2 regions of the Pseudoalteromonas sp. APC 3694 genome follow, and region 1 is predicted to be linked to the other one. Evidence: predicted binding sites of a transcription regulator. Region 1 holds the regulator's gene; the other holds the start of a gene.

Region 1 (4,698 bases):
AGGTAAACTAAGCGCGACTACAAACCAAAACGACACAGTACCGCGCTTTATGCTTGATAAAAATTGGACGCCTAATGCGACAATTGAATCGCTTTCAAATGCAATGGATGTGAGTAAACCTAATAACTGGCCACGTGTGCAATCAATGTTAGATAATAACTGGTTTAGTTATGATAACTTTTATTCGGTGAGTGTTGATGAGCAGCAAACACAAACAGTGATGAAAAAAATTCAACAGCTTGGCTATATTGCAGAGCCTCACACCGCAATTGCTTACCAAGGTCTTGTAGAAAATAAGGCGGCAGATGCTGTGGGGATTTTTTTAGCGACTGCGCATCCGGCCAAATTTAAAGACAGCGTTGAGGATATCCTTAATGTTGAATTAGATATGCCAAAGCCGTTAGCTGACGCATTAGCAAAACCGTGTTTAGCCACTGATATGCACAACGATTATGGTATTTTGCGTACAGAATTGTTTAAAAAGCTAGCCTAAAAAAGGCAAATAATAAAAGCGGCTTAGGCCGCTTTTTTTGTTTATTTGTGCATCGCTTTAGACATAACGCATAAGCTATATAAATGTAGTAAATAAAATTCATTTAAAATTGTTATTAGTTTATAAAAAAATATCATCATCAAAATGCTGTGAAATAGTTTCAATCCCTGTTTAAATATCCTCAACTTAAGAGCGTAGGCAAAACGTCGTTTTAAGCGTACAATAAAGCCTCTAAAAAATACCCATACACGTTGCCCAGGAGACCCCAATGTTAGAACGTAGCATGAATATTTCGGACTTTGATCCAGAGTTATTTGACGCGATGAGCAAAGAAACATCACGTCAGGAAGAACATATTGAGTTAATTGCATCTGAAAACTACTGTAGCCCACGCGTACTTGAAGCGCAGGGTTCTCAGCTGACTAACAAATACGCTGAAGGTTACCCGGGCAAACGTTACTACGGTGGCTGTGAGCACGTAGACGTGGTTGAGCAACTTGCTATTGACCGCGCAAATGAATTATTTGGTACAGATTACGCAAACGTACAGCCTCATGCCGGTTCACAAGCGAATGCTGCTGTTTTCCAAGCTCTTTTAAGCCCACTTGACACTGTATTAGGCATGAGCCTAGCGCACGGTGGTCACTTAACACATGGCTCACACGTAAACTTCTCTGGTAAAACATACAACGCAATTCAGTATGGCCTTAACGAAGAAACTGGCGAAATTGATTACGCACAAGTTGAAGCGTTAGCACTTGAGCACAAACCAAAAATGATCATTGCTGGTTTTTCTGCATACTCAGGTATTGTTGATTGGGCTAAGTTCCGTGAAATTGCAGACAAAGTCGGTGCTTACTTATTTGTTGATATGGCGCACGTTGCAGGTTTAATTGCTGCGGGTGTTTACCCAAGCCCAGTGCCATTCGCTCACGTTGTAACAACCACAACACACAAAACATTAGCAGGTCCTCGCGGTGGTTTAATCATCTCTGCGTGTGGCGATGAAGAAATTTACAAAAAGCTAAACAGCGCTGTTTTCCCAGGTGGCCAAGGTGGTCCTTTATGTCATGTTATTGCTGCTAAAGCGGTTGCATTTAAAGAAGCACTTCAACCTGAGTTTAAAACATACCAAGCACAAGTTGTTAAAAATGCACAAGCAATGGTTGCGGTATTACAAGAGCGCGGCTACAAAGTAGTATCGGGTAAAACTGACAACCACTTATTCTTACTTGACTTAATCGACAAAGATATCACAGGTAAAGATGCAGATGCTGCCCTAGGTAATGCGAATATCACGGTTAACAAAAACTCAGTACCGAACGATCCACGTTCACCATTTGTTACCTCTGGTCTGCGTATTGGTTCACCAGCAATCACTCGTCGTGGCTTTAAAGAAGCTGAATCAAAAGAGTTAGCGGGCTGGATCTGTGATGTACTAGACAACATCGAAGATGAGTCAGTACAAGCGCAAGTAAAAGAAAAAGTGAAAGCAATTTGTGCAAAATTACCTGTTTACGCTTAATCCAAGAGTAAAATAGTAATTTAGATCACAACTGCACACATTTTTGTTATGATAATGGCCGCTATGATAGCGGCCATTTTTTGTTTTTAAAACGGAAACACACAGTTATGCATTGCCCTTTTTGCACCGCCAAAGATACTAAAGTTATTGATTCTCGCCTTGTAGGTGGAGGACACCAAGTACGTAGACGTCGTGAATGTAATGAATGCCACGAACGATTTACCACCTTTGAAGGGGCTGAATTAGTGATGCCACGGGTTATCAAGCAAGATGGCAGCCGCGAACCGTTTAATGAAGATAAGTTACTAAATGGCTTAACTCGCGCCCTCGAAAAACGCCCCGTAAGCACTGAGCAAGTTGACGAAGTGGTTAATATTATTAAGTCGCAGTTACGTGCCACTGGCGAACGCGAAGTGTCTAGCCATTTGGTGGGTGAGTGCATTATGGAAGCGCTTAAAAAGTTAGATAAAGTGGCCTATGTAAGATTTGCCTCTGTATATCGCTCGTTTGAAGATATACGCGAATTTGGTGAAGAAATAGCCCGCTTAGGGGAATAGTAATGACCAAGCAAAGTTCGTTTTCAGAGGATGATAAACGCTACATGGCTCGCGCTATTGAACTGGCAAAAAAAGGGCGCTTTACGACAACCCCTAATCCTAATGTTGGCTGCGTACTCGTAAAAAATAATAAAATAATAGGTGAAGGGTTTCATCAGTTAGCGGGTCAAGGTCATGCAGAGGTAAACGCACTGACTATGGCTGGTGAAAATGCCAAAGGTGCAACCGCTTATGTAACACTTGAGCCTTGCAGTCATTATGGTCGAACACCGCCATGTGCTGAAGGGCTAAAAGCAGCCGGTGTTAAAAAAGTGATTGCCGCAATGGTTGACAGCAACCCGCAAGTTGCAGGCAAAGGTCTGAAAATTTTAGCGGATGCTGGTATAGAAGTCGCTTACGGGTTACTTGAAGCGCAAGCTCGCGCATTAAACTTTGGGTTTTTTAAGCGCATGGAGCAGGGATTACCCTTTGTGACTTGCAAAATGGCCGCCAGTATTGATGGTAAAACGGCGCTTAAAAACGGGCAAAGTAAATGGATAACTGGCCCCGCAGCGCGCCAAGATGTGCAACTATACCGAGCACAAAGCTGTGCAATTTTAACCGGTGCCGATACGGTATTAATGGATGATGCAAAATTAAATGTGCGCCCAGAAGAGTTACCGTATTCTTTACCAACTGATTTACCACTGCGCCAACCGGTTCGCGTTGTTATTGACTCACAAAACAGACTTACCCCTGATCTTGCCTTATTTTCAATTCAAAGTGAGGTGATAATATTTACCACCAAGGTTGATAAATCGCATCAGTGGCCTCATTTTGTTAAACAGATTGAAGTACCTGAAAATAATAATAAAGTAGATTTACTGGCCGTGTTACACACGCTTGCCCAATTGCAGTTTAATAATGTGTGGCTAGAGGCCGGAGCGACACTGGCCGGTAAAATGACAGAACTTGATTTAATTGATGAGTTTGTTTTTTACATTGCTCCTAAATTAATGGGCAGCGATGCTAAAAGTTTACTAAATTTCCCAGAGTTAATGAGTATGCAAAATACCATTAATTTAACTTTTAATGAGTGTGTGCCAATTGGTGATGATTTACGTATCACAGCACTAAAAAAAGCTCATTAATCATTTTATATAAAGAGTAGCACTATGTTTACTGGAATAGTTGAAGCGACAGGTAAAATTGCGTTATTACAAAAAAAACAAGGTGATTTAGCTATTCGTATCCAAAGTAAAAACCTTGATATGAGTGATGTTAAGTTAGGTGACAGTATTGCAACTAATGGTGTCTGCCTGACGGTTGTTGATAAGCATATTGATGGCTTTAGTGCTGACTTATCAAATGAAACGATTAGCTTAACGGGATTTGCACATTACGCATTAGGGCAAACCGTTAATCTAGAAAAGGCGATGCAACCTGTTTCGCGCCTCGGTGGTCATTTAGTATCTGGCCATGTAGATGGTATTGCTACTATTACAGCGATTAATGCCAATGCGCGAGCAACAGAATATTGGTTAGCCACCGATGAAAATTTAATGAAATACATTCCCTACAAAGGGTCGGTTTGTATTGATGGTATTAGCCTGACGGTTAATGCGGTTGAAGGTAATAAATTTAAACTGACGATTGTGCCCCACACCAGCGAGCAAACGACCATAGCTGACTTTAAAGTTGGCACCCAGGTTAATTTAGAGGTCGACCAAATAGCACGTTATTTAGAGCGCCTAGTTAGAGGGGCTGACCAACCTTCGGGTTCAGATATTTCGATGAGCTTACTCGCTAAAGCGGGCTTTATAAAATAACGACATTGACAACTTATACGAGCAACTTATGAATTTAAACAGCGCACAAGAAATAATTGATGACATTAAAGCCGGTAAAATGGTTATTTTAATGGATGATGAAGACAGAGAAAATGAAGGCGATTTAATTATTGCTGCTGAACACATTAGTGCAGAAGCGATTAACTTTATGGCGACTCATGGCCGTGGACTAATTTGTTTAACGATGACTCAAGAGCGTTGCTCGCAGCTTGATTTACCATTAATGGTAAAAAATAATGGTGCCGCATTCTCAACTAATTTCACCATGTCAATTGAAGCATCAAAAGGGGTCAC
Region 2 (4,698 bases), on a different contig from region 1:
GCAATACCCGATGAACCATTTACTAATAGGTTAGGTATTTTAGTGGGTAACACATCAGGAATTTGCTCTGTGCCATCGTAGTTAGGCACAAAATCAACCGTTTCTTTTTCAAGATCGGCTAATAATTCGTGCGACATTTTTGCCATACGTACTTCTGTATAACGCATTGCCGCTGCTGAATCACCATCAACCGAACCAAAGTTACCCTGACCATCTACTAGCATGTAACGCAGTGAGAATGGCTGAGCCATACGTACGATGGTGTCATAAACTGCACTGTCGCCGTGTGGGTGGTATTTACCGATTACGTCACCGACCACACGGGCCGATTTTTTGTAAGGCTTGTTCCAGTCATTACTAAGCTCGTTCATTGCAAACAAGACGCGGCGGTGAACAGGTTTTAAACCGTCACGTACGTCTGGTAATGCACGTCCTACAATTACACTCATGGCGTAATCTAAGTAGGAGTTTTTTAACTCGTCTTCAATATTGACTGGCAGAATTTCATTGGCGAGATCAGTCATTTGATATCACATTCCTTCAGTATCAGCTCTTAACAACCCATTATTAGGTATTAAGAGTGTTTGTTATTATTTCTAAGCAACCATGCTATCACAATTAATTTTAATTTACAGGCGCAAAACTTTGCGATTTATCAATTTAGCCCTATATAATGGCCTCAGATTGACGAGGAAGTATTTTATGACCGAACATCAAAATGTAGATAACGCAGAAATAGCAAAGTTTGAAGCCATCGCAGAACGTTGGTGGGATTTAGAAGGCGAATTTAAGCCGCTTCACGAAATTAATCCATTACGATTAGATTTCATCGCAGACAAAACTAAAGGATTATTTGACAAAGAAACCCTCGATGTAGGATGTGGCGGCGGTATTTTAAGTCACAGCATGGCGCGAATGGGGGCAAAGGTAACAGGTATCGATATGGGGCAAGAGCCTTTAACTGTCGCTAAGTTACACAGTTTAGAAACAAGTGTACCCGTTGAATATATAAAAGTACCTGCTGAACAATTTGCTGATGAGCACCCTGAGCGCTTTGATGTGATTACTTGTATGGAAATGTTAGAACATGTCCCCGACCCTGCTTCTATTATCCATGCAGTCGCTAAATTAGCAAAACCTGGGGCCGATGTATTCTTCTCCACCCTTAATAAAACCCCTAAAGCTTACTTATACGCTATTGTCGGCGCAGAAAAACTGTTAAAAATGGTGCCAGAAGGTACCCACGACCATAAAAAGTTCATTAAACCTGCGCAATTAATTGCATGGGCAGAACAAGCAGGGTTAAAGGTACGTGCCAGTGCAGGATTAAGTTACAACCCACTCTCAAAGCAATATACGGTTAATGATGATGTTAGCGTAAATTATATGCTGCACTTTGAGAAGTTAGCGTAATGACAAGCTCGCAAACACCTACTAGCCCAATTGAATATCAAGCATTGCTATTTGACTTAGATGGCACTTTACTTGATACCGCTGATGATTTAGGCGCTGCACTTAATAGTGTGCTGCATAATCACCAACAACCACAAGTGGGCAGTGATATATATCGGCCCGCAGCTTCAAATGGTGCAGCAGCATTACTTGCTGCTGGTTTTAAAGAAGGCTGGGGGCAACAATCGCAAGAGCAGCTTTTAGCAGAGCTAGTTGCATACTACGCTGCCAATATTGCCACCCATACCCAATGCTTTGTAGGTATAGAACAGTTACTCATTGCCCTTGATAATAAAGGGATCCCGTGGGGCATTATGACCAATAAGCCTGGCTTTTTAACCGATCCTTTAGTCAAGGCGATTCCTGCATTAAAAAATGCGCAAATTGTGATAAGTGGTGATACCTTAGCTGAATCTAAGCCCTCACCCCTTCCTTTATTACATTGTGCTGAGCAAATGAGTGTTGATCCTTCGCGCTGCCTATATATAGGTGATGCGCTGCGAGATATACAAGCAGGTAAAGCAGCGAATATGCACACCGCTACCGCACTGTGGGGATATGTACCGAGTGTGGACGAGGCATTAGCTTGGAATGCAGATTTTAATTGGCATAGCCCTATAGATGCTTTCAACCACATATAGTGCCATACTAATTTATAAACACTACATATTGTGATTGTGTTAGTTTTTATGCAAAGCTTGATGATAAAAAAAGCAGACAAAATTTATTTTTAAAAAGCGTAAATTTAATCTTTCCTTAGTTGATTTTTACAAATTTCAACTTAACCGAATGATCAAAGGTTAATGCCTACTAACACAATTACGTTATCCCAACGTTATCCACAATCAGAGCGGTTTCTGTCCCTTGCAAAAGATCACAGACCACACTATCTTGTGATCTCTAATTTGAACAACACCAGATATTGTGGCTAAATGTTATTCAATTAAATTTACCTATGCGGTAGAAATAACAATAAAAGAATAGGCACTGGGCGTTTTGAGTGCACTCATTGGTCAAAAATATTTAATTCCCAAGGAATACAGGCAAAACTATGAACCAACAGTTATCTGTAAGCAAACGTGACGGCCGTAAAGAGCCACTTGATCTAGACAAGATCCATCGCGTTATTGAATGGGCCGCCGAAGGTTTAAACAATGTTTCGGTTTCACAAGTTGAACTTAAATCACATATTCAATTTTATGACGGTATTCGTACTAAAGATATTCATGAGACGATTATCAAAGCCGCTGCGGATCAGATCTCAAAAGAATCACCTGATTATCAGTATCTTGCTGCTCGTTTAGCTGTATTCCATTTACGTAAAAAAGCGTATGGCCAATTTGAGCCACCGCGTCTTTTTGACCACGTTACTAACATGGTTGAACAAAAACGCTACGACGCCCATTTGCTTGTTGATTACACAGAGCAAGAACTTGATGAACTAGATACTTACTTAGATCATTCACGCGATCTTAACTTTAGCTACGCAGCAGTAAAGCAGCTTGAAGGTAAATACTTAGTACAAAACCGTGTAACCGGTGAAATTTACGAAAGCGCGCAGTTTTTATATATATTAGTAGCAGCAAGCTTATTCTCAGATTATCCACGTGAAACGCGTATTGATTACATCAAACGTTTTTACGACGCGGTTTCACTATTTAAAATTTCTTTGCCTACACCAATTATGTCGGGTGTGCGTACGCCAACGCGTCAGTTTAGCTCATGTGTACTGATTGAGTGTGGCGACAGCTTAGATTCAATTAATGCGACTTCATCAGCCATTGTTAAATACGTTTCTCAACGTGCTGGTATTGGTATAAATGCCGGACGTATTCGTGCATTAGGTAGCCCTATTCGTAACGGCGAAGCGTACCACACAGGCTGTATTCCGTTTTATAAGCACTTTCAAACAGCGGTTAAAAGCTGTTCGCAAGGCGGTGTACGTGGCGGTGCAGCTACTTTATTCTACCCGCTTTGGCACTTAGAAGTAGAAAATCTGCTGGTACTTAAAAATAACCGTGGCGTTGATGATAACCGCGTACGTCATCTAGATTATGGTGTGCAGTTTAATAAACTAATGTATTCGCGTTTAATTAAAGACGATTACATCACGTTATTCAGCCCATCTGATGTGCCTGGCCTTTACGATGCATTTTTTGAAGACCAAGACGAGTTTGACGCGCTATATGTAAAATATGAGCAAGACGAGTCAATTCGTAAAAAACGCATTAAAGCCATTGAACTGTTTTCTATGTTTGCTCAAGAACGTGCCAGCACCGGTCGTATTTACTTGCAGAACGTTGACCACTGTAATACACACAGTCCGTTTATCTCAAAAGTGGCGCCTATACGTCAATCTAACTTATGTTTAGAAATTGCTTTACCGACTAAGCCTCTTAGCAACGTGAATGACGAAGAAGGTGAAATTGCCTTGTGTACATTGTCTGCATTTAACTTAGGTGCCATTGAGTCACTTGATGAACTAGAAGAGTTAGCTGAGCTTGCAGTACGTGCACTTGATAACCTACTTGATTTCCAAGACTACCCTGTACCTGCAGCTAAAAATGCCACTATGGGGCGTCGTACGCTAGGCATAGGTGTTATTAACTACGCCTATTACTTAGCTAAAAACGGTAAGCGTTATTCAGATGGCAGCGCAAATGCTCTAACGCACAAAACGTTTGAAGCAATTCAGTACTACCTAATGAAGGCATCTAACGAACTTGCTAAAGAGCGTGGAGCATGTCCTAAATTTAACGAAACTACATACTCGCAAGGTATTATGCCAACCGATACGTACAAACGTGATTTAGACAAGATTTGTGATGAACCACTGCATCTTGATTGGGATACATTACGTGCCAGCATTAAAGAGCATGGTATGCGTAACTCCACGCTGAGTGCATTAATGCCATCAGAAACGTCATCGCAAATCTCAAATGCAACTAATGGTATCGAGCCACCGCGTGGTCACATTAGTGTTAAAGCAAGTAAAGACGGTATTTTAAAGCAAGTTGTTCCTGACTACGAACGCCTTAAAGATAACTACGAATTACTGTGGGATATTCCATCAAACGATGGTTACTTACAATTAGTAGGCATAATGCAGAAATTTATCGACCAAACAATTTCAGCAAATACTAATTATGATCCAAATAGATACGAAGGCGGTAGAGTACCTATGAAAGTCTTATTAAAAGACTTACTTGGTGCATACAAACTAGGTGTTAAAACACTTTACTACCA

What was found. The regulator NrdR, encoded in region 1, represses ribonucleotide reductase genes. The targets are predictions, from matches to a motif close to AAACACNANATNTNGTGTTT.
Region 2: the regulator NrdR is predicted to act here: its motif matches at 2,363-2,382, upstream of nrdA (class 1a ribonucleoside-diphosphate reductase subunit alpha).

What each region holds. Positions count from the first base shown of each region.
Region 1 is NZ_JASDDE010000029.1:28,292-32,989, forward strand. Features, by position in the region: gene thrC (threonine synthase) at 1-493, shown strand, start outside; gene glyA (serine hydroxymethyltransferase) at 762-2,018, shown strand; gene nrdR (transcriptional regulator NrdR) at 2,126-2,575, shown strand; gene ribD (bifunctional diaminohydroxyphosphoribosylaminopyrimidine deaminase/5-amino-6-(5-phosphoribosylamino)uracil reductase RibD) at 2,578-3,705, shown strand; gene QMA00_RS11305 (riboflavin synthase) at 3,730-4,383, shown strand; gene ribBA (bifunctional 3,4-dihydroxy-2-butanone-4-phosphate synthase/GTP cyclohydrolase II) at 4,412-4,698, shown strand, end outside.
Region 2 is NZ_JASDDE010000007.1:19,978-24,675, reverse strand. Features, by position in the region: gene gyrA (DNA topoisomerase (ATP-hydrolyzing) subunit A) at 1-524, opposite strand, end outside; gene ubiG (bifunctional 2-polyprenyl-6-hydroxyphenol methylase/3-demethylubiquinol 3-O-methyltransferase UbiG) at 703-1,413, shown strand; gene QMA00_RS04200 (HAD-IA family hydrolase) at 1,413-2,093, shown strand; gene nrdA (class 1a ribonucleoside-diphosphate reductase subunit alpha) at 2,504-4,698, shown strand, end outside.